DNA from 4 places in the Ensifer sp. MJa1 genome. Region 4 is predicted to be linked to each of the others. Evidence: riboswitches for the same ligand, from Rfam matches in the RefSeq annotation. Region 4 holds a riboswitch; each other region holds the start of a gene.
What was found. A riboswitch is a leader RNA that binds a small molecule or an ion and turns the genes downstream of it on or off. The one in region 4 is predicted to bind cobalamin.
Positions count from the first base shown of each region.

Region 1: linked by a shared signal. The riboswitch ahead of MKZ91_RS01805 (DUF1636 domain-containing protein) and the one ahead of bluB (5,6-dimethylbenzimidazole synthase) in region 4 are both predicted to bind cobalamin.
Region 2: linked by a shared signal. The riboswitch ahead of MKZ91_RS06840 (aromatic ring-hydroxylating oxygenase subunit alpha) and the one ahead of bluB (5,6-dimethylbenzimidazole synthase) in region 4 are both predicted to bind cobalamin.
Region 3: linked by a shared signal. The riboswitch ahead of nrdH (glutaredoxin-like protein NrdH) and the one ahead of bluB (5,6-dimethylbenzimidazole synthase) in region 4 are both predicted to bind cobalamin.

Region 1 is NZ_JAKUMO010000001.1:342,763-348,562, reverse strand. It holds gene MKZ91_RS01815 (ABC transporter substrate-binding protein) at 1-629, opposite strand, end outside; gene MKZ91_RS01810 (ABC transporter ATP-binding protein) at 640-1,431, opposite strand; gene MKZ91_RS01805 (DUF1636 domain-containing protein) at 1,454-1,867, opposite strand; cobalamin riboswitch at 1,973-2,188, opposite strand; gene MKZ91_RS01800 (hypothetical protein) at 2,345-2,545, shown strand; gene aspT (aspartate-alanine antiporter) at 2,826-4,514, shown strand; gene MKZ91_RS01790 (bifunctional aspartate transaminase/aspartate 4-decarboxylase) at 4,566-5,800, shown strand, end outside.
Region 2 is NZ_JAKUMO010000003.1:350,468-356,267, forward strand. It holds gene MKZ91_RS06835 (hybrid-cluster NAD(P)-dependent oxidoreductase) at 1-542, opposite strand, end outside; gene MKZ91_RS06840 (aromatic ring-hydroxylating oxygenase subunit alpha) at 544-1,788, opposite strand; cobalamin riboswitch at 1,893-2,095, opposite strand; gene MKZ91_RS06845 (DUF6656 family protein) at 2,411-3,010, shown strand; gene MKZ91_RS06850 (L-threonylcarbamoyladenylate synthase) at 3,091-4,065, shown strand; gene MKZ91_RS06855 (FAD-binding oxidoreductase) at 4,193-5,623, shown strand; gene MKZ91_RS06860 (DUF1217 domain-containing protein) at 5,684-5,800, opposite strand, start outside.
Region 3 is NZ_JAKUMO010000002.1:341,681-347,480, forward strand. It holds gene nrdF (class 1b ribonucleoside-diphosphate reductase subunit beta) at 1-178, opposite strand, end outside; gene nrdE (class 1b ribonucleoside-diphosphate reductase subunit alpha) at 360-2,513, opposite strand; gene nrdI (class Ib ribonucleoside-diphosphate reductase assembly flavoprotein NrdI) at 2,483-2,899, opposite strand; gene nrdH (glutaredoxin-like protein NrdH) at 2,912-3,133, opposite strand; cobalamin riboswitch at 3,530-3,754, opposite strand; gene MKZ91_RS04345 (acyl-CoA thioesterase) at 3,909-4,700, opposite strand; gene metE (5-methyltetrahydropteroyltriglutamate--homocysteine S-methyltransferase) at 4,697-5,800, opposite strand, start outside.
Region 4 is NZ_JAKUMO010000035.1:21,353-27,152, reverse strand. It holds gene MKZ91_RS29455 (NADP-dependent malic enzyme) at 1-605, shown strand, start outside; gene MKZ91_RS29450 (helix-turn-helix transcriptional regulator) at 888-1,622, shown strand; gene MKZ91_RS29445 (acyl-homoserine-lactone synthase) at 1,756-2,400, shown strand; gene MKZ91_RS29440 (DUF2865 domain-containing protein) at 2,471-3,637, shown strand; gene bluB (5,6-dimethylbenzimidazole synthase) at 3,822-4,526, opposite strand; cobalamin riboswitch at 4,571-4,781, opposite strand; gene MKZ91_RS29430 (SDR family oxidoreductase) at 4,810-5,622, opposite strand; gene MKZ91_RS29425 (phytanoyl-CoA dioxygenase family protein) at 5,713-5,800, opposite strand, start outside.

The sequences.
Region 1 (5,800 bases), on a different contig from region 4:
GTGAACGGCTTCTCCTCGCCGGAATCATAGACGAACACACGCGTCGGCTTGTCGCCGCCGGCCGATGCCTTGACGATGTCGGCCAACTGGCTGCGATAGCCCGCAACCAGCGCTTGCGCCCGATCCTCGACGCCGAAGATGCGGCCAAGATTGAGAAGATCGACGAACATGTCGTCCATCGTTGGCTTTTCCTTGGCCATCACGTGGATGCAGGATTCGGTAAGTTCGTAGACACCGATCTTGAAGGGGGCGAGCGTCTCGGGCGTCACCTCGCCGCCGACCTTCATGCCGTAGTTCCAGCCGGCAAAGAAGAAATCGGCGTCGGCGTTCAAGAGCACTTCCTTGGTCGGATACTTCTCCGAAAGCTCCGGCAGTTCCTTCACGCCCTCGCGCAGCCTTTCATCCAGTGTCTTCCAGCCGGAGACGCCGGTATAGCCGACCATGCGGTCCTGCAGCCTCAAGGCCAGCATCATCTCCACCAGGTTGACGTCGTTGGCGATCGCACGCTTGGGCGCCGCATCGAAGGTCACCTCGCGGTTGCAGCTCTTGATGGTGACCGGATGGGCGAGCGCCGGCGTTGCCGCGGCGAGAAGGAACAGGACGGTGGATGAGGCAATATTGATCTTCATGAAATAAATCCTATCGGGGAAGTGAGAAGGAGAAACGGGCGCTGCCGGCAGCGGCCGTGCTGTGGACGGTGGCGGTGACGCCGAAGGCTACGGAGAGCGCCCTGGGGCTCAGGACCTGCTCCGGTGTCCCAAAGGCCGTCAGCCGCCCGGCCGTCACGATCGCGACGTCGGTGGCGAACTCGGCGGCAAGGTTGATGTCGTGCAGCGTCGAGACGATCGTCAGCTTCAACGTCTGCAGCAGTTCGAGGATTTCGAGCTGGTGGCGGATGTCGAGATGATTGGTCGGCTCGTCGAGGATGATGATGCGCGGCTCCTGGGCAAGCGCCCGGGCGATCAGCACCCGCTGCTTCTCGCCGCCCGAAAGCGTGGCAAATTGCCGGCCGGCGAGATGGGCGAGATTGAGATGCGACAGCGCGTGAGCCACGCGCTCGCGATCAAGCTCCGACCAGCCGCTCAGGCCCTCGCGTCTCGGGATCCGCCCCATCATCACCACATCGCGCACGCTGAAGGGAAAATCGCCGGGCATTTCCTGCAGCACGACGGCGATTGTCTTTGCCGCCTCGCGTGCCGAAATCGACCAGAGGTCGACGCCATCGACGGCAATGCGGCCGGCATCCGGCTGCACGGCGCGATAAAGGCAGCGCAAAAGAGAGGTCTTGCCGGCACCGTTCGGCCCGAGGATCGCAAGCCGGCTTCCCGCCGCGATCGAAAAATCGACATCCTCGACCAGCGTCAGGCCCGGACGCGGTCCCCAACGCAGGCCCTCCACCCTGAGCGTGGCTCCTGTCGACGTGCAGCTCATGATCCTGTCCCTCCCCGCGGTCTCACTGGAACCGTCCGGCGATGTCTTCGGAGACGAGCATGGCCGCCGGGATGCGGGCGAGCGTCTTGCCCTTCAGCCCGCGCGGGCGCTCGACGGCACGCGTCATGCCATCACCGCGCTCGGCATAGGTGGTGGCGAAGCTGACGAGATCGTCGATGTCTTCCTCCGGCGAAATGTCGCCGAAGAGATAGGTCGCCTTGCCGGTTGCCTGGAAGGCGATGGTGCAGGGTCGGGTGCAGGCGGCCATGCAGACGGTGCCGGCGATCGAGAAGTCACGGTCGAGCGGTGTCCCGAGCGTGGCGATGCTGCGGTTGAGGCGCTGAATGAGCTCGGCACCGGGCGCGCAAGGGCCACCGGTAAGGCGGCAATCGGTGCAGACCGTTATCTTGTGCTGTCTTGAAGTCGGCTCGGCCATCTTCTCTCTCCGCCGGAGTGACGGCAGGAGATGGCGAAGCGGCAGAAGGACGGAAAGCCGTCGTGCGAAAGCCAGTTCTTTTCCATCGGAACACCCCGTCCGTTGTGGTTGATCGGTTCGATGGCAGGTCTCCTGGCTCGCGGGTCGCGGCGCATCCACGTCTTCCCGGCTTGATGCCAGTGACATGGTGTGAATGCGCTTTCCGCTCACAGTTGCGGGGGCAGCCACGGTTTCGGTCCCGTCAGGGTCGTCCGTTCCGTGTTCCCTTTTCAGCCGCCTCCGCATTGTCGCGGACGCAGCACCATCAACGCCTTCCTCGCATGAATCGGCTGAAGTGACAACCGCGCGGGCGTCTGCTTCGGGCTCTATCAACATGCGGCGTTTCGTCATGCGTGACTGTTATAAAATAACATTACACAAATCAACAAGGAAATGATCGTCAGGCATTCGGCCGCCCGCTCCGGGCGAGAGCCTCGCGTGACGGCGGCGACCGGCGTATCCTTGGCTTCGCTGAAGCCCGGCGGCAAGATCCTCGATGTCGCCGCCCAGCCTGCCACGCAACGGCATCTGCGTGAAGCAGCGTTGCGCATGTCGAAGGAGACCTCGACGGCAAGCATAGCCGGCAAAGGTTTCATGCGCGGGACGCCGCCAGACAACGCGACAGCTACAACACCATAGTTGAAATGCCGACGAGGGATCTGGCGGGAGCAACGTTCTTGGGCATCGAGGACACCGCCACCTGGAAGCCGCATTCCCGGCAAAGCACTGAAACGTAACGTACGTTACGCTCACGTAACCCCATGACCGTTGAGAAAATCACCGACCGAAGCGACAATCGCCGAAGCTGGGATTGGCGCCGAAGCTGGGATTGGGCATCGATACACCACCACCACATCAACCTGGCCGCGCAAGTCCCGAAATGAAGTGACGGCAATTCAACTTTCGACAGGGGATAGCAGTGAACCCAATCGATTTCTTCGTCGAGACGCTTCGGACCTATCCTCCGGTTGCCGTCTTTCTCGCCCTCGGCATCGGCTTCCTGATCGGCCCCATCAAGGTCGCAGGCTTCAACCTCGGCAACGTCACCGCCACATTGCTGGCGGGCGTTCTCATCGGGCAACTGGGCATCCAGGTTTCCGGTGACCTGAAATCCACCCTGTTCTTGATCTTCCTGTTTGCCGTTGGTTATGGCGTGGGACCGCAATTCGTGCGCGGCTTGAGCACCGATGGGCCGAAACAGATCGCCTTTGCGCTCTCGGTCCTGGTGCTCTGCCTGATCGTGCCCTATCTCTGCGCGCTGATCGCCGGCCTGCCGCTCGGCTATGGCGCCGGCATGTATGCCGGATCGCAGACGATTTCGGCCGCGATCGGTGTTGCGACCGACCAGATCAATTCGCTCGGGCTGACGCCCGAACAGGCCAAGACCTTTGCCGACCAGATTCCGATCGCCTATGCGGTCACCTATATCTGGGGCACGATCGGCTCGGCGATCATTCTTGCCCAGCTGGGCCCGAGGCTTCTCGGCATCGACCTTCCGGCCGCCTGCAAGGAATATGAGGCCAAGCTCGGCGGCGGCACCGAGGCGAGCGAGCCCGGCATTACCCGCGCCTATCATGATTTCGGTCTTCGCGCCTACCGCGTCGACCAGGCAAGCGGTCTCACCGGGAAACCGGTCAAGGACCTCCTTCCCGGCGTCCGCGTCTTTGTCGAACGCCTGCGGCGCGGCAACCAGATCATTGAGGCCGACGGCAACACCGTGCTGCAGCCGGGCGACGTCGTCGCCTTCTCCGGCAGGCGCGCCGTGCTGGTCGAAAACCTCGATTCGAAGCTGGTCGAGGTCGAGGACAAGGAACTGCTGAACGCCGAGGCCGAGGTCGTCGACGTCTATGTCACCAACAAGGCGCTCGCCGGCAAGACGCTTGCCGAAGTCAGCACCATGGATTGGGCGCGCGGCGTCTATGCCCGCAAGATCATCCGCTCACTGGTCGAGATCCCGGTTCTTCCCGGCACCACCGTCGAGCGCGGCGACATCGTCACCATCGGCGGCGCCAAGCGGCACGTTGAGGCCGCCATCAAGGCATTGGGCTTTGCCGATCGCCCGGTCGAAACCACCGATATCGCCTTCCTCGGCTGGGGCCTCTTCATCGGCGCGATGATCGGGGCGCTGACGATCACGATCGGCGGCATCCCGATCGGGCTTTCCACCTCCGGCGGCGCGCTGCTTGCCGGCCTCGTGCTCGGCTGGCTGCGCACCACCTACCCCGCCTTCGGCCGCATCCCGTCACCGGCGCTGTGGCTGATGAACACGCTCGGCCTCAACATCTTCATTGCCGTCGTCGGCATCGGCGCCGGCCCGGGCTTTGTCGCGGGGCTGCAGGAAGTCGGCATTTCGTTGTTCATCTGGGGCGTGGTCGCAACCTCGATCCCGATGATCGCCTCGGTGCTGATCGGCCACTATGTCTTCAAGTTCCACCCGGCGATCCTGTTTGGCGCCTGCGCCGGCGTCAGGACCACGACGGCGGCGCTCGGCATGATCCAGGAGGCGGCCAAGAGCAAGGTGCCGGCCCTCGGCTACGGCATGCCCTACGCCATCGGCAACACGCTGCTTACCATTTTCGGCCTTGTCATCGTCATCATGCTCGCCTGAGGCGAGCCGGCGAACACGGACCATCGTTCAGAGTTCAAGGGAGTGTTTATCATGTTGGACCGCAAATTCTACGACAGCATTTCCGATCTCAGCCCGTTCGAAATCAAGGACGAACTGATCAAGCTCGCCAAGTCGAGCTCGCAGAAATCCGCCAAGGCCTTCCTCAACGCCGGTCGCGGCAACCCCAACTGGACGGCGACGCGCGCCCGCGAGGCCTTCTTCCTGCTCGGCCAGTTTGCGCTGACGGAAGCCAAGCGCGCCTATTATGATCCGAAGGCCGGTGTCGCCGGCATGCCGCCGCAGGATGGCGCCCATGCCCGCTTCCAGAAATGGATCAAGAAACAGCTCCAGGCCACGGAAACCGTGGACGAAGAGGATGAAGGCATCCCGGCGGCAAAGACCCTTGGCGATGCCGTCGCCTATGCCATCAAGACCTTCGGCTTCGATCCCGATGGCTTCGTGCATGAGCTGACGGACTCGATCATCGGCGACAACTATCCGGTGCCCGACCGGGCACTGCACCACAACGAGATCATCACCCACGAATATCTGATGTGGGCAATGTGCGCCGGCCACCGGCCGAAGGTGAAGTTCGACCTCTACCCGGTCGAAGGCGGCACCGCCGCCATGTGCTACATCTTCAAGGCCTTGAAGAACGCCCGCCTGCTCAACGCCGGCGACACGATCGCGCTCGGCACGCCGATCTTCACACCCTATCTCGAAATGCCGGAACTGGAGGACTACGACCTCAAGACCATCAATGTCAGCGCCGAGCAGGAGGACCGCTTCCAGTTCACCGACGAAGACATCAAGGCGCTGGAAAACCCCAAGGTCAAGGCGCTGTTCCTGGTGAACCCCGGCAACCCGTCCGCCGTTGCAATGGATCCGGATTCGATCAAGCGCCTAGTCGACCTCGTCAACAAGAAGCGCCCCGACCTGATCGTGCTCACGGACGACGTCTACGGCACCTTCGTTCCGGGCTTCCAGTCGCTGCTCGGCCATCTGCCGCGCAACACGATCGGCGTCTATTCCTATTCGAAGTATTTCGGCTGCACCGGCTGGCGCCTCGGCGTCATTGCGGTGGCTGAGGACAACATCTTCGACGAAAAGATCAAGGCCCATGCCGAGCCGATCCAGAAGCAGCTCGAAAAGCGCTACAAGGCGATGACGCCGAAGCCGCGCGAGGTGAAGTTCATCGACCGCATCGTCGCCGACAGCCGCGACGTGGCGCTGAACCACACCGCCGGCCTGTCGCTGCCGCAGCAGGTGATGATGACGCTCTTCAG
Region 2 (5,800 bases), on a different contig from region 4:
ATCTGTGTCGCCAGCACTTCCAGCTCGGAGCGGAAAAGCAGATCGTCCGGGCGCCGGGCGCAGGAGATAAAGGTCACGTCCGTTTCCGGCACGCAGTCCGCCATCCAGCGCGTCATCGACATCATCGGGGTGATACCCGATCCGGCCGAGATGAACAGATACTTGTCACCCGGATGCCGCACGAAGCTGAAATCCCCGAGCGGACCGAATGCCCTAAGCTTCATGCCGGGTTTCAGGTGGTCGAACATCCAGCGGGTACCGATGCTGTCGGCCTGCACCTTAACCGTGACGGCGATCGAGAGTGGTCGCGACGGCGTCGACGACAGCGTGTAGGTGCGCATGACCGGTTCGTCGCCGACGGGCAGTTCGAGGGTGACGAACTGCCCGGGCAGGTAGCGGAACCAGGCCGGCTTTTCCGCCCGGAAGGTGAAGGTCATGACATCGGCTGTCTCGACGACCGCCGAGGTGCATTCGAGCAGCTGCTGCCGGTCGATCCAGACGTGCAGCGCATCGAAGTGGTGGAAGGAGGACGCCATCTGCATGTCAGGCAACCCTCGAAAGCGGAGCGGCATCGCCCTTGAGGCGTTGCTCCATGAACTTGCAGTACCATTCGACGAACTGCATCACGCCGCCTTCGTGCTCCGGCGAATAGGGGCCGGGCTGATAGGCAGGCGAGCGGATGCCAAAGGCATTTTCCTCCACGATCTGACGGTCCTGGTCGTTGGTCTCGGTCCAGACGTGGGTCAGTTCTTCCAGGTTGTAGTCGACGCCCTCGACCGCATCCTTGTTGACGAGCCACTTCGTCGTCACCTGCGTCAGTTCCGGGCCGAGCGGCAGGACGCGGAAGGTGATGGCATGGTCGGCGAGCACGTGGTTCCAGGTCGTTGGATAGTGGAACATCAAAAGCGTACCGATCTGTTGCTGGTGGACACCTGCCGACAGGGCCTGGCGGACGGCGCGCGCGCCGGACATGGTATAGCTTTCGGCGTCGTCGACGAGCGGCATGCGGGCGGCGCGGAACTGTCCGGTCGGCGATATCTTGAACTCGCTCGGAAGCCCTTCCGCCTCGCACTTTGCCCAGTGCGCGGCAATCACTGGATCGTCCTTGGCGCCCTGAACGCCGGTTGCCGTCGGCGCTTCCGGATAGGTGCGGCAAAGCTCCGGGTGGTTGGCGGCGCAATGGTAGCACTCGCGGTTGTTTTCCCAGACGAGCTTCCAGTTGCCCTTCTCGATGATCGTGCTTTCAAAGGCGACCTTGGTTTCGCCGAGGCGATGCGGCGCGAGGTAGGGCAAGGCCAGTTCGCGGAAGGCCGCGAAGTCCATCGGATTTTCAGACAGGTTGATGAAAATGTAGCCGCCGACCGTTTCGCAATGGATCGGCTTCAGGCTGTGGGCCGCCTTGTCGAAGTCCTCGCCCATCTGGCGCGCAAAGAGCAGGCTGCCGTCGAGCTCGTAGGTCCACTGGTGATAGGGACAGACAAGCTTTGCCGATGACCCCTTGTGTTGCGTGCAGACGCGAGAGCCGCGGTGGCGGCAGGAATTGTGAAGTGCCCGGATCGTGCCCTGGCGATCGCGGGTGATGACGACGGGGAAATCTCCCACCTGGACGGTGAAATAATTGCCGGCCCTCGGGATCTCGCAGTCATGGCCGATGAACAGCCAGTCCTTGTACCAGATGTTCTCCAGATCCTGCCGGTAGTAGTCGGGATCGATGTAGAAGGCCCGATCGAGGCTGTAGCCGTCACGTCGGCCTTTCAGCCTGCGAAGCATATCGTTCCTGATGTCCATGTCCTGTCCTCATGCGCCATGTTTCGGAGAGGCAGGACAGGAACCCGCACGGGCGCATGCCCATGCGTTTGAGGCTCCGATCCGGCTGCCCGCCGCAACCCGTTACGGTTATGTCTGTCAAGGCTGGTTTCCGGGCTCAGGAGCCGTCCTTTGGGGACCTGCCCGGCGCCTTCCCGGACGAAACCGTCCAGTGGCCTTTTGCCGAGGCTTTCGCTCCACCACCGTTGCGGGGGCAGCGCCGGGATTTGACCGGCTTCCCAATTCTCCGCCCTCCCTTAAAGGCGGCACCTTGAGTGAGGATATGTAAGCGTGGAACCCATGCCGGCAGCTGCCAGATAGCGACATCCGTTTCCAGAAAGACGACACGCATCAATGAAGTTACGAAGGGCGAAACCGCAGAATGTTTCGCTTTATAAACAGATAGATAGATCAAAAAACCGGCAATTGCCGCGTTTTCGGCCCGGCATGGCGCGAGCGCGTGAGAGCTTCGCCAGATTGCGACATGACTTCATGACCCGCCCGACTTCTCCATCACCTCGCGGCGAAATCTTTCATTAACCATAAGCCATTAGCCTTGCCGGCGGACGAGTGGGTCCAACAGGCAGATGGCGCGCTGACGATCATGAGCAAGTTCAAGTATTACGATGCAGCGGCCGAAAGGCCGCCGGCGACCCCGGCGAAGGCGGCTGTCCATACAGAGTTCCTGCGCACCGGCCGGATCAACCGCCGTCAATGGATGCCGAGCGAGCGCCGGTATCTGAGCTACGAGGAAGTCGCAGACCGGACCGGCAAGAAACTGGCGACCGCCGGCGACACGACGCACAAGCGCATCAACGGCTTCCATTCATCGATCCAGTTCCCCAAGATGATCTTCCACCGCACGCTCGCCGGGCGGCCGCACCTCGGCTATTGCCACGTGACGGCGGCGCGCACCCCCGTTGCGCCTGCCAAGGACATCACCTGGTCGTTCTATTTCGCCAACTTCTTCTGCGAACTCGGCGACGAAAAGCACTTCTTCGAGCGGATCCAGACCGGCTATTCACGCATGTATTTCGCCGTCGCCATCGAACCGAACGCCGACGAAGGACAAATGGTCATCAACCGCAACATCCGCGATAATGGCTTGTTGTTCCGTACCGATGATCCCAAGGTGGCGCTGAAGAACGTGCTGATGCTGGGCGCCCGCGATGATGCGCTGCGCCGCATCATCCGCAGCCTCTGAGCCGACGACAGCTTGTGCTGAAAGAAGATCTTCTGTTTTCCCTGTGTGTCCGCTAAGGAAGCTTCCGGAAGGGGCACGGCATGGCTGACATCATAGACACTGGCAAGGAACCGGATCGCGCGATCGAGCGCGCCTGCGCCGTTCTTGCCGAGGGCGAGCCGGTCGCCATTCCAACCGAGACGGTCTACGGCCTTGCGGCCGACGCGACCAATCCCGATGCGATCAGCCGTATTTACGAGATGAAGGGGCGACCGCGCTTCAACCCGCTGATCTCGCATGTCTCGGACATGGCGATGGCGGAAGCTCATGTGCGGTTCGACCCGATTTCCCGGCGGCTGGCGGAGGCCTTTTGGCCCGGACCGCTGACATTGATCCTGCGGCAGCGGCAGGACAGTACCGTTCACGCACTTGCCTCAGCCGGCCTCGACACACTCGGCATCCGCATGCCCGAGGGTTTTTCGCGGCGGGTGATCGGCCGGTATGGCCGGCCGCTTGCGGCGCCCAGCGCCAATACGTCCGGCAAGATCAGCCCGACCAGTGCTGCCCATGTGGAAGCCGATCTCGGTGCCAAACTGAAGCTGATCCTCGATGCCGGCCCGGCCGAGATCGGGCTTGAGTCGACCATCATCAAGGTCGAAGACGATGCGATCCGGTTGTTGCGTCCAGGTGGCCTTGACGCCGCCGAGATCGAGCGTCTGCTCGACCGCCCCGTAGAGCGGCCGGAAACGGCGGGCGCGACGATCGAAGCGCCGGGCATGCTCGCCTCCCACTATGCTCCGGGCGCGGCCGTCAGGCTCGACGCTGCCGATGTTCGCCCCGGGGAAGCATTGGTCCGTTTCGGCGGCGGCCGGATCAGCGGCGAGGAACAGGCAGCCATCGTGCTCGACCTCAGTCCGACCGGCAACCTGAGGGAAGCGGCCGCCAACCTGTTCGACTACATGAAGCGTGCGGATGCGAGCGGCGCGCGGACGATCGCCTTCGGGCCAATCCCTTCGGATGGCTTGGGCGAAGCGATCATCGACCGGCTGCAGCGGGCAGCCGCCCCGAGAGAGTGACGTCTGCGGCGCACCGCTTTTCGCGCGTGCCCTTCTAACGATCGAGCCGCGATCACGGATAGGATCGCGGCATTGCTGCGGATCCCCGGTCCAAAACTGCGCCCACGGCGCAAAGCGAAGGCAGGCCATGACCACGCTCCCCTCTCCCGAACTGATTGCGTCCTTCGCCGAGATCGTCGGCAGCGCCAACCTGCTCACGGCCGAAGCCGACAAGGCGCGCTATCTGGTCGAGTCCCGCGGGCTATACCGAGGCACGACGCCGATGGTGCTTCGCCCCGGTTCGGTCGACGAGGTCTCGCGGATCATGAAACTCGCCAGCGCGACCCGCACGGCGATCGTGCCCCAGGGCGGCAACACCGGCCACGTCGCCGGGCAGATCCCGCGCGAAGGCCAGGCGGATGTCGTGCTTTCTCTCGAACGACTGAACCGGATCCGCGACATCGATCCGGTGGGCAACGTCATTGTGGCAGACGCCGGCTGCATTCTTGCCGAACTCCAGAAGGCGGCCGATGATCACAAACGGCTGTTCCCGCTGTCGCTCGGCTCAGAAGGATCGGCGCGGATCGGCGGCAACCTGTCCACCAATGCCGGCGGCACCGCTGTGCTCGCCTATGGCAACATGCGCCAGCTTTGCCTCGGCCTTGAGGTGGTGTTGCCGACCGGCGAGATCTGGGACGGCTTGCGCCGGCTGAAGAAGGACAACACCGGTTATGACCTGCGCGACCTGTTCATCGGCGCCGAAGGCACGCTCGGCGTCATCACCGGCGCCGTTCTGAAACTCTTCCCCAAACCACTCGGGCACCAGGTGGCCTTTGCCGGCGTCGGCAGTGTCGAAGACGCGCTCGCCCTCTTCGACAAGGCCTCCAGCCTCTGCGGTCCTGCGCTGACCGGCTTCGAACTGATGCCGCGGCTCGGCGTCGAATTCACCACCAAACACATCCCCGGCGTTCGCGACCCGATGGACACCGTCCATCCCTGGTATGCGCTGGTCGATATCTCGACCTCCGACACGGCCGAAAGCGCGCAACGGATGGTGCAGGACCTGATGGAACAAGGCTTTGCCGCCGGGCTCATCGAAAATGCCGTGATCGCCGCCAACGAGACCCAGGCCAAGGCGCTGTGGCATATGCGCGAAAGCATGTCGCCGGCGCAAAAGCCCGAGGGCGGTTCAATCAAGCACGACGTTTCGGTGCCGGTCTCAAGTATTCCCGCCTTCATGAAAGAGGCGGATGCCGCCGTTCTGAAAGCGATCCCCGGCGCGCGGATCTGCTCCTTCGGCCACATGGGCGACGGCAATATCCACTACAACATCTCGCAGCCTGTTGGAGCCGACAAGCAGGCCTTCCTCGACCGCTGGCGCGAGATCAACGCCATCGTCCATGGCATCGTGCTCAGCTACAACGGCTCGATCTCTGCCGAACACGGCATCGGTCAACTGAAGCGCGACGAACTCGCCGAGATCCGTGCGCCGATCGAAATCGACCTGATGCAGCGGATCAAACACGCCTTCGACCCGGCCGGTATCATGAACCCCGACAAGGTGCTGCGCGCAAAGTGACGCCTGCCGCAAACTGAAGAGCGGCATGCCTGGAAATGCCGTTCAGCAGGCTGCCTCCGATTAGCGACCGCCTGCCCGCAACTGCGAGAGCGACAGCAGCGTTTCGGCACTGACCCCGCTTCCAGCGCTACCGCTGAGGATCGCCAGTCCCGCTGAGACGTCGGTGTTGTTCTCGAC
Region 3 (5,800 bases), on a different contig from region 4:
GCTTCTGCTCCTCTGGTTTCAGCGTCGCCCAGGACGGGATGTCGTTGGAGAGCGGCACTTTTTCCGGCAGCCAGAAATTGCCGGTCAGCCGGTTCCAGACCTCCAAGTCCTTGTCGTCCTCGATGCGGTTCCAGTTGATGGCTCGGATGCGGCTTGCGGGTTTGGTGTGCATGTTCATGGTCGGGCCTTTTAGAATGGTGCTGGCCCCTCATCCGCCTGCCGGCACCTTCTCCCCGCAGGTGGGGAGAAGGGACCAGCCGCACCGTCCTGACGCATCCATCAGCGTTTCGTGTGGCACGTCCCCTCTCCCCTCAAGCGGGGAGAGGGTTAGGGTGAGGGGCAGTTACAGGAATGCAAAGTTACAGCGCGCAGGAGACGCAGCCCTGGACCTGCGTGCCCTCGAGCGCCATCTGGCGAAGGCGGATGTAGTAGATGGTCTTGATGCCCTTCTTCCAAGCATGGATCTGGGCGCGGTTGATGTCGCGGGTCGTTGCCGTGTCGCGGAAGAACAGCGTCAGCGACAGGCCCTGGTCGACGTGCTGGGTCGCCGCCGCATAGGTGTCGATAATCTTCTCCGGTCCGATCTCGTAGGCATCCTGGTAGTATTCGAGGTTGTCGTTGGTCATGAAGGCTGCGGGATAATAGACGCGGCCGATCTTGCCTTCCTTGCGGATCTCGATCTTCGAGACGATCGGGTGGATCGAGGAGGTCGAATGATTGATGTAGGAGATCGAGCCTGTCGGCGGCACCGCCTGGAGGTTCTGGTTGTAGAGGCCGCCCGTCATGACCGCCTGCTTCAGCTCCAGCCAGTCTTCCTGCGTTGGAATGCTGATGCCGGCCTTCTCGAACAGGTCCTTCACCTTCTCGGTCTCAGGCAGCCATTCGGCCTCGGTGTATTTGTCGAAATACTCGCCCGAAGCGTATTTCGAGTTCCCGAAACCCTTGAAGCTCTCGCCGCGCTCGACGGCGATGCGGTTCGAGGCGCGGATGGCGTGATAGGTCACGGTGTAGAAATAGATGTTGGTGAAATCGATGCCTTCCGCAGAGCCGTAGAAGATGCGCTCGCGGGCGAGATAGCCATGCAGGTTCATCTGGCCAAGGCCGATCGCGTGGCTGTCGTCGTTGCCCTTCTCGATCGAAGGTACGGAGGAGATGTGGCTCATGTCCGAGACGGCCGTCAGCGCCCGGATCGAGGTCTCGATCGTCTTGCCGAAGTCGGCTGAGTCCATGGCGGCGGCAATGTTCAGCGAGCCGAGATTGCAGGAGATGTCCTTGCCCATGTTCTTGTAGGAAAGGTCGTCGTTGAATTCGCTGGGCTCGCTCACCTGCAGGATCTCCGAGCAGAGATTGCTCATGGTGATGCGGCCTTCGATCGGGTTGGCCCGGTTCACCGTGTCCTCGAACATGATGTAGGGATAGCCGCTCTCGAACTGGATCTCGGCAAGGATCTGGAAGAACTCGCGCGCCTTGATCTTCCGCTTGCGGATGCGCGCATCCTCCACCATCTCGCGGTATTTCTCGCTGACCGAAATCTCGGTCAACGGCACGCCATAGACCCGCTCCACGTCATAGGGCGAGAACAGGTACATGTCCTCGTTGTTGCGGGCGAGCTCGAAGGTGATGTCGGGGATGACGACGCCGAGCGACAGCGTCTTGATGCGGATCTTCTCGTCGGCGTTTTCGCGCTTGGTGTCGAGGAAGCGCATGATGTCGGGGTGGTGGGCATGCAGGTAGACGGCCCCCGCCCCCTGGCGGGCGCCGAGCTGATTGGCATAGGAGAACGAGTCCTCGAGCAGCTTCATGACCGGGATGATCCCGGAGGACTGGTTCTCGATCTGCTTGATCGGGGCCCCCATCTCGCGGATGTTGGTGAGCGACAGTGCCACGCCGCCGCCGCGCTTGGAGAGCTGCAGCGCCGAATTGATCGCGCGGCCGATGCTTTCCATGTTGTCCTCGACCCGAAGCAGGAAGCAGGAAACGAGTTCGCCACGGGCCTTCTTGCCGGCATTGAGGAAGGTCGGCGTCGCCGGCTGGAAGCGGCCGGAAATGATCTCGTCGACGAGATCGCGGGCAAACTGTTCGTCGCCGCGCGCTAGCGCCAGCGCCACCATGCAGACACGGTCCTCGTAGCGCTCCAGGTAACGCTTACCGTCGAAGGTCTTCAGCGTGTAGGAGGTGTAATATTTGAAGGCGCCGAGGAAGGTCGGGAACCGGAATTTCTTCGCGTAGGCGTGGTCGTAGAGATCGCGCACGAAATTGAAGGAATACTGGTCGAGGACCTCCTGCTCGTAGTAGCCCTCGGTCATCAGATAATCGAGCTTCTCGCGCAAATTATGGAAGAAAACCGTGTTCTGGTTGACGTGCTGGAGGAAGTACTGCTTCGCGGCCAGCCGGTCCTTGTCGAGCTGGATCCTGCCCTCCTCGTCATAGAGGTTCAGCATCGCGTTCAGCGCATGATAGTCGAGCGCTGCTTCTGTCGCCTTCAAGGGGCGTTCGAGTGTTGTGACGTCCAAAATCGTTCCATCCCGTTTCTGACATTGGCGACGTCCTCTTCGGTTCCGAGAAGCTCGAACCGGTAGAGGTAAGGCACTCGGCACTTGGCCGAGATCACGTCGCCGGCGATCCCGTAGGTCGCGCCGAAATTGCTGTTGCCCGCGGCAATCACGCCGCGGATGTGGGAGCGGTTGCCCGCGTCGTTCAAGAAGCGGATCACCTGTTTCGGCACCGCACCCCGGCCGTCGTCACCGCAATAGGTCGGCACGACGAGCACGTAGGGCTCGGATACCGTAAGCGTGTCCTTACCTTGCCTAAGCGGTATGCGGGCGGCGCGCAGGCCGAGCTTTTCGACGAAGCGATGGGTGTTTTCCGAACGGCTGGAAAAATAGACGATCAGGCCCATCGCCTCTGTCCCTCAGGAAAGCGAACCGATCATATCCGGGCGGAAACCGGCCCAGTGCCGCTCGCCGGCAACGACGACCGGAACCTGCCGATAGCCGAGACCCTGCACTAGTGCGAAGGCATCCGTGTCTTCGGAGATATCGACAATCCTGTAATCGATGCCCTGGCGGTCGAGCGCACGGGTGGTGGCGGTGCATTGCACGCAGGCGGGCTTGCTGTAGACGGTGATGGACATGGGTTCCTCAGATGTTGAGCAGAATTCGGGGCGCAGAAATTCAGTGGATCGCGCGGACGCGAACCGTGGGTTTGGCGACAGGGCGCAGGACGTCGTTCTCCGATCATCTCGACCGGAGTTGATGTCGGCGAACTGGCCCGGGGTCGGCTTCAGGCAACCGGGCCGGTAAATTCTGGCGGGGCGCCCGAAAAACGCCGTCGAAGCGACTCTTCAGGGCACGACCTTTCGATCAGGCGCGCAAAAATACGCACCCGTCCGCAGAAGGTGGATCTGTACTGGAAGAAACTGACATGACTTCACCCCGAAGCTTTCGGCAGGCCGCCGGGGAGATGTCGAGACGATCAGGCAGGCTCATCCTGCCACGCGCAACTCAACCCCTCCGGACACCCCGCCCGTGGACGTTTGGTGCTCAAGGCAGGTCTCCTGGCTTACGGGTCTCCGCTTCCGTCCCGACCTTCCCGCGGCCTCATGCCTCAGTGGTCCAATTCCGGACAGTCGCTCGCCGTCTACAGTTGCGGGGGCAGCTACGGCATAGCCGGGCAGAAATCCGCCGGCGCACCGTATTCCCGTCTTAGCTCCCTATCCTTGCGAATCGGAAGAACCTCGAACACTAGATATAGTAGTTCATCGCCAATCTTCGTCAATAGGTCTGGGGTGCCTGAGGCCGGGGCAAGGGGGTGATTTCTTTTGCGGTGTGGATAACGGGGAGTAAACGACCGTTCATCGCCGAGGCTGTGGATAGGGCGCACCCGGTGTTGCAGGCGCGCCCATCCTCCTAGCCGGTGAAAGCGGGCACGGGGCAATTGTCGGCGTCGACGGCAACCATGACAAAGGTTCCAGTCACCGTCCGTTGCCGGGTGCCGGTCAGAAGCTCTTCCGACCAGAGCTCGACTTCGATCGTGGCCGAGCTGCGACCGGTGTCCACGATGCGGGCAACGGATTCGATGATCGAGCCGATCGTGATGCGGTGCCTGAAGTCCATGCCGGTGCAGGAGGCGAGCACCGTCGTCCGGTGGCTCCTGCGCGTTGCGACAACGAAGGCAGCCTTCGTCATCTGCGCGAGGGCATCACCGCCAAACATGGCGCCGAAGCTGTTGGCCTGGTCGGGAAAGACGATGTCGACCATGCGCAGCACAGCATCGTCTTCGGGCGCGCGCACGGCTCGACCGAGCGGTGGCAGCACCCATTGCTCTTTTCTGGCACAAGGCTGGGCAACCATGGTGAAGGTGCCGCGGCTGCATAAGACCCGGCTGCCGGTCACGTCTTCCGCGATCATCTCGACCTCGACCTCCATCGAGCGGCGCCCGACGCGGACGGGACGCCCGGTAAAGCGGACGATCTGGCCAATCAGCGCCGGCGCGCGAAAGTCGATGCGGTCGCAGGAGGCAGTGACAAACGGGACACGACCATGACGGGTGGCGACGATGAAGGCGATCCGGTCCATGGATGCAAGGCCGGCGCCGCCGAACAGCGTGCCATGGTGATTGCTGTCGCCCGGGAAAACGATGTCGATCAGGGTCTGCGGTGCCGGGATTTCTCCCGGCACCGTTGCAATGTCGTCCGTCATGCGCCGACGGCTTCGCGAGCTGGAGCCGCAAAGGTCTGTCGGAGCGAGCGCGCCGCCGCGACCATGTTGACGAGTGCCGGCCGCGTCTCTTCCCAGCGGCGCGTCTTCAGCCCGCAATCGGGATTGACCCAGATCTGACCTGGGGCAAGGCCGTCGGTCGCCTTCTCGACGAGATGCACCATCTCCTCGACGCTCGGCACCCGCGGTGAATGGATGTCGTAAACGCCGGGGCCGATCTCGTTCGGATAGGCCTCGTCAGTAAACGCACCGAGCAGTTCCATCTTCGAACGCGACGTCTCGATCGAGATCACGTCGGCATCCATGGCGGCGATCGCCGGCATGATGTCGTTGAACTCGGAGTAGCACATGTGGGTGTGGATCTGCGTTGCGTCGTCAACACCGGCTGCGCTGAGGCGGAAGCACTCCACAGCCCAGTCGAGATAGGCTTTCCGGTCGGCGAGCCGCAGCGGCAGACCCTCGCGCAAGGCCGGTTCGTCGATCTGGATGATGGCGATGCCGGCTGCCTCGAGGTCGGTGACCTCGTCGCTGAGCGCCAGCGCGATCTGCCGGCAAACGACCGAGCGCGGCAGGTCGTCGCGCACGAAGGACCATTGCAGCATGGTGACCGGCCCCGTCAGCATGCCCTTGACCGGGCGCTGCGTCAGCGACTGGGCGAAGGTGGCCCAATCGACGGTCATCGGGTACGGCCGCGAGACGTCGCCGAAGATGATCGGGGGGCGGACATAGCGCGAGCCGTAGCTCTGCACCCAGCCGCTCTGGGTGAAGGCGTAGCCCGAAAGCTGTTCGGCGAAATACTGCACCATGTCGTTGCGTTCGAATTCGCCGTGAACCAGAACGTCGATGCCGATCTCTTCCTGCCAGCGCACCGCCTGCTCGGTTTCCTGGCGGAGGTAGCGGACGTAGTCGACGTAGCTGAGCTCGCCCTTGGCATGCAGCGACCGTGCCTGGCGGACCTCCGACGTCTGCGGGAAGGAGCCGATCGTCGTCGTCGGGAAGAGTGGCAGAGACAGCCTCTCGGCCTGCAGGCGACGACGGGTGTCGAACGGTGCGTGACGCTTGCTGTCGGCAGCCGTCAGTTC
Region 4 (5,800 bases):
AAGGGCGCTACTCCAGGCACATGCGAGATGTTTCGCAGATCATCGGCAAGCGCGAAGGCGTACTCGACTTCTCCGCACTCAGCCTCTTGATCTCGCAGCGCGGCGCCACCTTCTTCACCGACACCTATGTCAGCTACTGCCCGAGCGCGGAAGAAATCGCCCAGACGACGGTCATGGCGGCGCAGGAAATCCGCCGCTTCGGCATCACGCCGCGTGCTGCCCTCGTCTCGCATTCGAACTTCGGTTCGCGCGAATCGGAAAGCGCCACGAAGATGCGCAAGGCGCTTCAGCTCGTGCGCGAACTCGCCCCCGAACTCGAAGTCGACGGCGAAATGCACGGCGACGCAGCGATTTCCGAAGCACTGCGCCACCGCGTCATGCCGGACAGCACCCTGTCGGGCGAAGCCAATCTGCTGGTCTTCCCCAACCTCGATGCCGCCAACATCACGCTCGGTGTCGTCAAGACCATGACCGACAGCCTGCATGTCGGCCCGATCCTGCTCGGTTCGGCGCTTCCGGCCCACATCCTCTCGCCTTCGGTCACCTCGCGCGGCGTCGTCAACATGGCGGCGCTGGCGGTTGTCGAAGCCAGCCATCCGGGCTGAGATGAAAGCGCGGAGATCGCCGTCGATCTTCGCTTTGCTCGGGCGCCAGACCGGCGCCTGCAAAACCATATCCAGGCGCCGCGCCGAATTCATGCGCGGCGCCCTGTGGTTCAGGCGTTGCGGACGAATCAGCTCCGGCTATCGGTCTCCATGTGAGGATCGCCGCAGACCGCAACCTCTAATTTCATTTCTACGCACACACACCAAACAAGAAAGTTTGCGCTGGACAAAAGGTGAACCCCTAACCATGCTGGAGCCTCGGACGAGATTCGGTGTTGTGGCATGACTGAACAGCAGGCTGTCCTCGACATGCTGGAAATCCTGGAATGCGGGGGCTGTGTCGAGCCCGCTCATTTCTTTACCCTGATGCGCCGTACCTTTCGCATCGCCCACCTCCTCTATCTTGAAGCCGAACCCTTCGCGGATGAGCTCAAGATCTGCCGCCTGCATCACACCTTCGGCGCCTATGCCGCCGAAATTTACCGCACGCGCAGCCTGCACCGTATAGATCCGATCCTGAAGCTGGCGCTTGGCGGTGTCCGCCCGGTCGAATGGACGATGGCGCGCCATCGCTTTCCCGAATGCGAGCCCCTGTTCCAGTCCGCCCAGGAGATCGGCATCTCCACCGAAGGCGTCGCCCTGCCGCTGCCGTCGCCTGCAGGCCGCATGGCGCTGCTGGCGATCAACGTCAACATGTCGGCCGACGAATGGTCGACCTATCGCCGCCATCACCTGCGCGATTTCCAACTGGCGGCCAACCTCTTCCATGCCGCCATGCTCGAGCACGCCGCAATGCCCGGAGCGTTTTCGACGCGCGAGCGCCTGACCGGCCGGGAGACCGAGGTCCTGACCTGGGCGGCGGCTGGCAAGAGCTACTGGGAAATCGCCACGATCCTCGGCATCTCCGAGCGCACCGTGCGTTTTTTCATGACCAATGCGCGGCGCAAGCTCAATGTCGTCTCCAATACCCAGGCCGTCGCACAGGCGGTCCGCCACGCCCTGATCCCGACTGTCTGACGACAGGGGCCTCCCGAAACCCCTCGAAATCTACTGGCGAAATACACGCATTTGAACTGTCACTACCGACAGTTACATGCCCGTCACGAGCCTGACAGCATCCGTCCAACCCTAAACAAGGACGGAGAAAACGATGATCAGGATCCTGAACGGAAAGACCCGCGCACAGCACCCGCAGGCCGTCGACGACATGTTCCGGCTGCGCAAGCGCGTCTTCCACGACTTCCTGAAATGGGACGTTAAGACCGAGGGCGAATGGGAGATCGACAACTACGACACGGCAAACCCGCTCTACGTTCTGTCCCATGCCCCTGACACCGGCCGGCTGCGCGGCTCGCTGAGGTTGCTGCCGACGCTCGGGCCGAACATGCTCGACGACACCTTCCCGATCCTGCTCGGCGACAACCCGGAAATCCGCAGTGCTTCGGTCTGGGAATCGAGCCGCTTCTGCATCGAACCCGACATCTCGCAGGACCGGTCGTCGAACCAGGTAACGGTAGCGGCCGCAGAACTGATGTGCGGTGTGGGCGAACTGGGGCTCGCCTCCGGCATCAGCCACATCGTCACGGTTACCGACGTCTTCCTTGAGCGCATGTTCCGGCGCATGGGTTGCCCCGGCGAGCGCATTGCCGACCCGCACCGTATCGGCTCGGTCTTTGCCGTGGCTGTTGCCTGGGAGGTAACGCCGGATCTGCTCGAACGCATGAAAGCCGTTGCCGCTATCGAAGGTACCGTCCTCGAACGCCCAATGTCGCTGGAAACCGCCCGCGCCGCCTGAGCGATCAGGCACTCGGACCTGTTAACGCAAACCGTGGCTTGTCGTTGCACGATCACCGACAAGCTCTATGATGGCGCTGAAACAGGAATTGCCGCTGGCAACCGTCCCGCTCGGAAGGTCGGCGCCGACGCGGCAGCAGGAAGAGACTTCGCCCGTGTTCGCGCGCTTGAAACACGTCGCCGTGGCCCTGGTGCCGCTGGCTTTGGTCGGTGCCGATCCATCCCTGGCATCACCCGTATGCGACCGGCTGAACACCCGACTGGTGGAACTGCCGACCACCCTTGCCACCAACGCAGACGCGCGTGACTACGCCAGCGCCATATCGCGCCAGAACATCGAGCTGCGACGGGCGAAGAACGATCGTCGCCGCGCTGGCTGTGGCGGCGGCAGTGTTGTCACCTTCGATGGCGGCGATCCGGACACCTGCGGCGATCTCACCAGCCTTATCGCCGAGATGGAAGACAATCTGCGCCTGCTGAAGTCGCAGCGCGAGCAGATCGTTGCCGGCGACAGCGAGGACGCGCGCCGCCGGATCCTGGCCGCGCTGGAGATCAACGGCTGCTTCGGTGACCGCGAGGAAATGGCGAGTGCGATGCCGGAAGAGCCGGAAACCCACCGCAATATCATAGAGGACCTGCCACCGGACGAATCCTACGGCCCGTTGCTGCGGCATGACGATGACGGTTACGGACCAGAGGGCGGCTATTACACGGGGACGCTGCGCACCATGTGCGTGCGGACCTGTGACGGCGCCTTCTTCCCGATCTCGTCCGATGCCACGCCAGCGGATTTTGCGCGGGACGAACAAGCCTGTCGCGCGCGCTGCCCAGGGGCTGAGACCGAGCTTTTCTTCCACGACCTCAACACCGAAGAGAGCGAGCAGATGGTCTCGGCTTCGACCGGCCGGCCCTATACCGAGCTCCCCAATGCCTTTGCCTATCGCACCCGCGGCGTCGGCACACCCGGTATCTGCGGCTGCCAGATACCGCGCACTGCCGCGGCGCAACCAACCACAGGCACGAAGATCACCGGTGACGATCAATCGTCGATTGTGATCATCGAGACCAAGAAGCCGGCATCGGAAAGCGCTTCCGAGAAGGCACCGGCAGAGGAACGTCCCTACGATCCGGCAAAGAGCAAGGTGCGGGTCGTCGGCCCGACCTTCCTGCCACAGGAAGAAACGTCCATCGACCTGAAACACCCCAAAGGACCGGCTTACCAACCGGTCCAAAACTGAACGCGCGACGCCTTACAGCGCCGCGCGTCTTCTAAGGCGCGCCAAGGACGCTGTAACACTTTAAAGCTGCTGCATAATCCTACCCTTAAATCGATTCCGACTTAAGGAGCTATGCCGTAGCGGCGATCGCAGTTTTTGCATGCAGATAACAATGCAACCGTTTGAAGTATCTGCATTTTTGCCATCATCTGGAAACGGCTGACGGCGCCTGGCAGCCCCAGCTTTCTTCAAAGACCAGTTCATCGAGGGGCAAGCGCTGGCGCCATCCCTTCACCGCGAGCTCCGGCTGCTGGTAAAGCTGGTCGACATAACCGAGGCACAGCCAGGCGACGATCTCGATGTGATCGGGAATTTTGAGGATCGCCTTGATCTCGGCCTCGTGGAAGATGCTCACCCAGCCGACGCCGACACCTTCGGCCCGTGCTGCCAGCCACAGGTTCTGCACGGCACAGACCGTGGAATAGACGTCCATCTGCGGATTGTGCGTACGCCCGAGCACAACAGCCCCGCCACGCGTGCGGTCGCAAGTGACGCAGATGCTGAGCGGCGCCTTGTGGATGCCCTCGAGCTTCAACGAGCGGTACTTCGTCTGTTGCTCGCCGGAAAACATCAACGCCGCTTCTTCATTGGCACGACGAAAGGCCTGCCAGATGCGCTCGCGGGTCTCAGGCGCCCTCACCAGGAGGAAGTTCCAGGGTTGCATGAACCCCACGGACGGTGCGCTATGGGCCGCCGAAAGCAGCCGCTTCACCAGGTCGTCAGGCAGTGGGTCGCCCAGGAATTCGTCGCGCACGTCGCGGCGTGTTTCAATAGCACGGTAGACGGCCTCCCGCTCTTCCGGCGAAAAGGCTGAGGCAGCCGCAAGGCCACCCTTCGGTTCAGTCAGCATCGTTCGATCCCCAACAATGCGAAACCTTCCGCCGTCCACGCGGGTTCGGTCTATCTCGCCAGGCCGGTCTTCTGACTCCGGTTCAACCGGTCGCCTCGCCTTCCCAGATCGGTTGAAGATCCAGTGGCAATACCTTGAATCAAATCAAGGCCATATCGAAGCGTCCGTCCCCGTCACAGCGTTGGGCACGTTCCGGAATGACGCCGGATTCCCGATTCTCCCGCTCGCGCGGGCACCTGACGGCCGCATAAGGACACAGCCGCCGGAGAAAGACAAGCAAGTCTCAGAGCGGCGCCACCGGATGCGGCGAACCGTCATAGGCGCCCCAGACCGACTGGTCGAAGCAGATCACCGAGCCGGTCATCAGCCCCGATTCCGCCGACGACAGGTAGGCGCAGGCGCGCGCAACCTCTGCCGGATCGACCAGCCGGCCGAAGGGCTGGCTGGCGGCCGCCTTCTCCAGCCAATCCGGCGACGCGCCATGAAACTCCCGCTGGATGCGGTCTTCGCCCTCCGATGCCATCCAGCCGATGTTGAGACCGTTGACGCGGATGCGGTTGCGCAGGAGCGCATAGGCCGTGTTCTTGGTAAGGGTTTCGAGTGCACCCTTGGACGAGCAGTAGGCAGCGATGAATGGTTGTCCCGCCATTGCCGACATTGAGCCGATGTTGACGATCGTGCCTTCGGTGCCCTCTCGCCGCATCACCTTGATCGCCTCCTGCATGAGGAAGAACGGCGCACGCACATTGATGGCGAACATGCGATCGAACAGTTCCGGTGTGGTGTCGAGGATCGTGCCGCGGTCGGTGATGGCGGCGGCATTGACCAGCGCATCGACGCGGCCGAACTCCGCATCACAGGCCGCGACCACCTTGCGCGCATCTTCCACCTGTTCGAGGTCGGCCTCGACATAGACCACTCTTGCGCCGCCGGCCTTGCCGATCTGTTCGGCTTTCGCGCGCCCCTTGGCTGCATTGCGACCGCAAATGACGATGCCGGCCGCACCGCGTTCTGCAAAAAGACCGGCGATCGTCGCGCCAAGCCCCTGTGTGCCACCGGTGACGATGGCGATCTTGCCTTCCAGTTGTCCGCTCATCGAAATCCTCCCTTTGAGTGAGATCAGGTAGAAACAGAACTGGCCCCGGACGGATTGCGCCCGGAGCCGATCAGATATGGAGCAAAGCCGTCAACTCAGCTTGCGCCTGGCCTGTGCGTCGAGCGCCGCACGAAAATCCACCTCGCTTGTTCCGGCCTTCAGCGCCTCGCGCATCAAT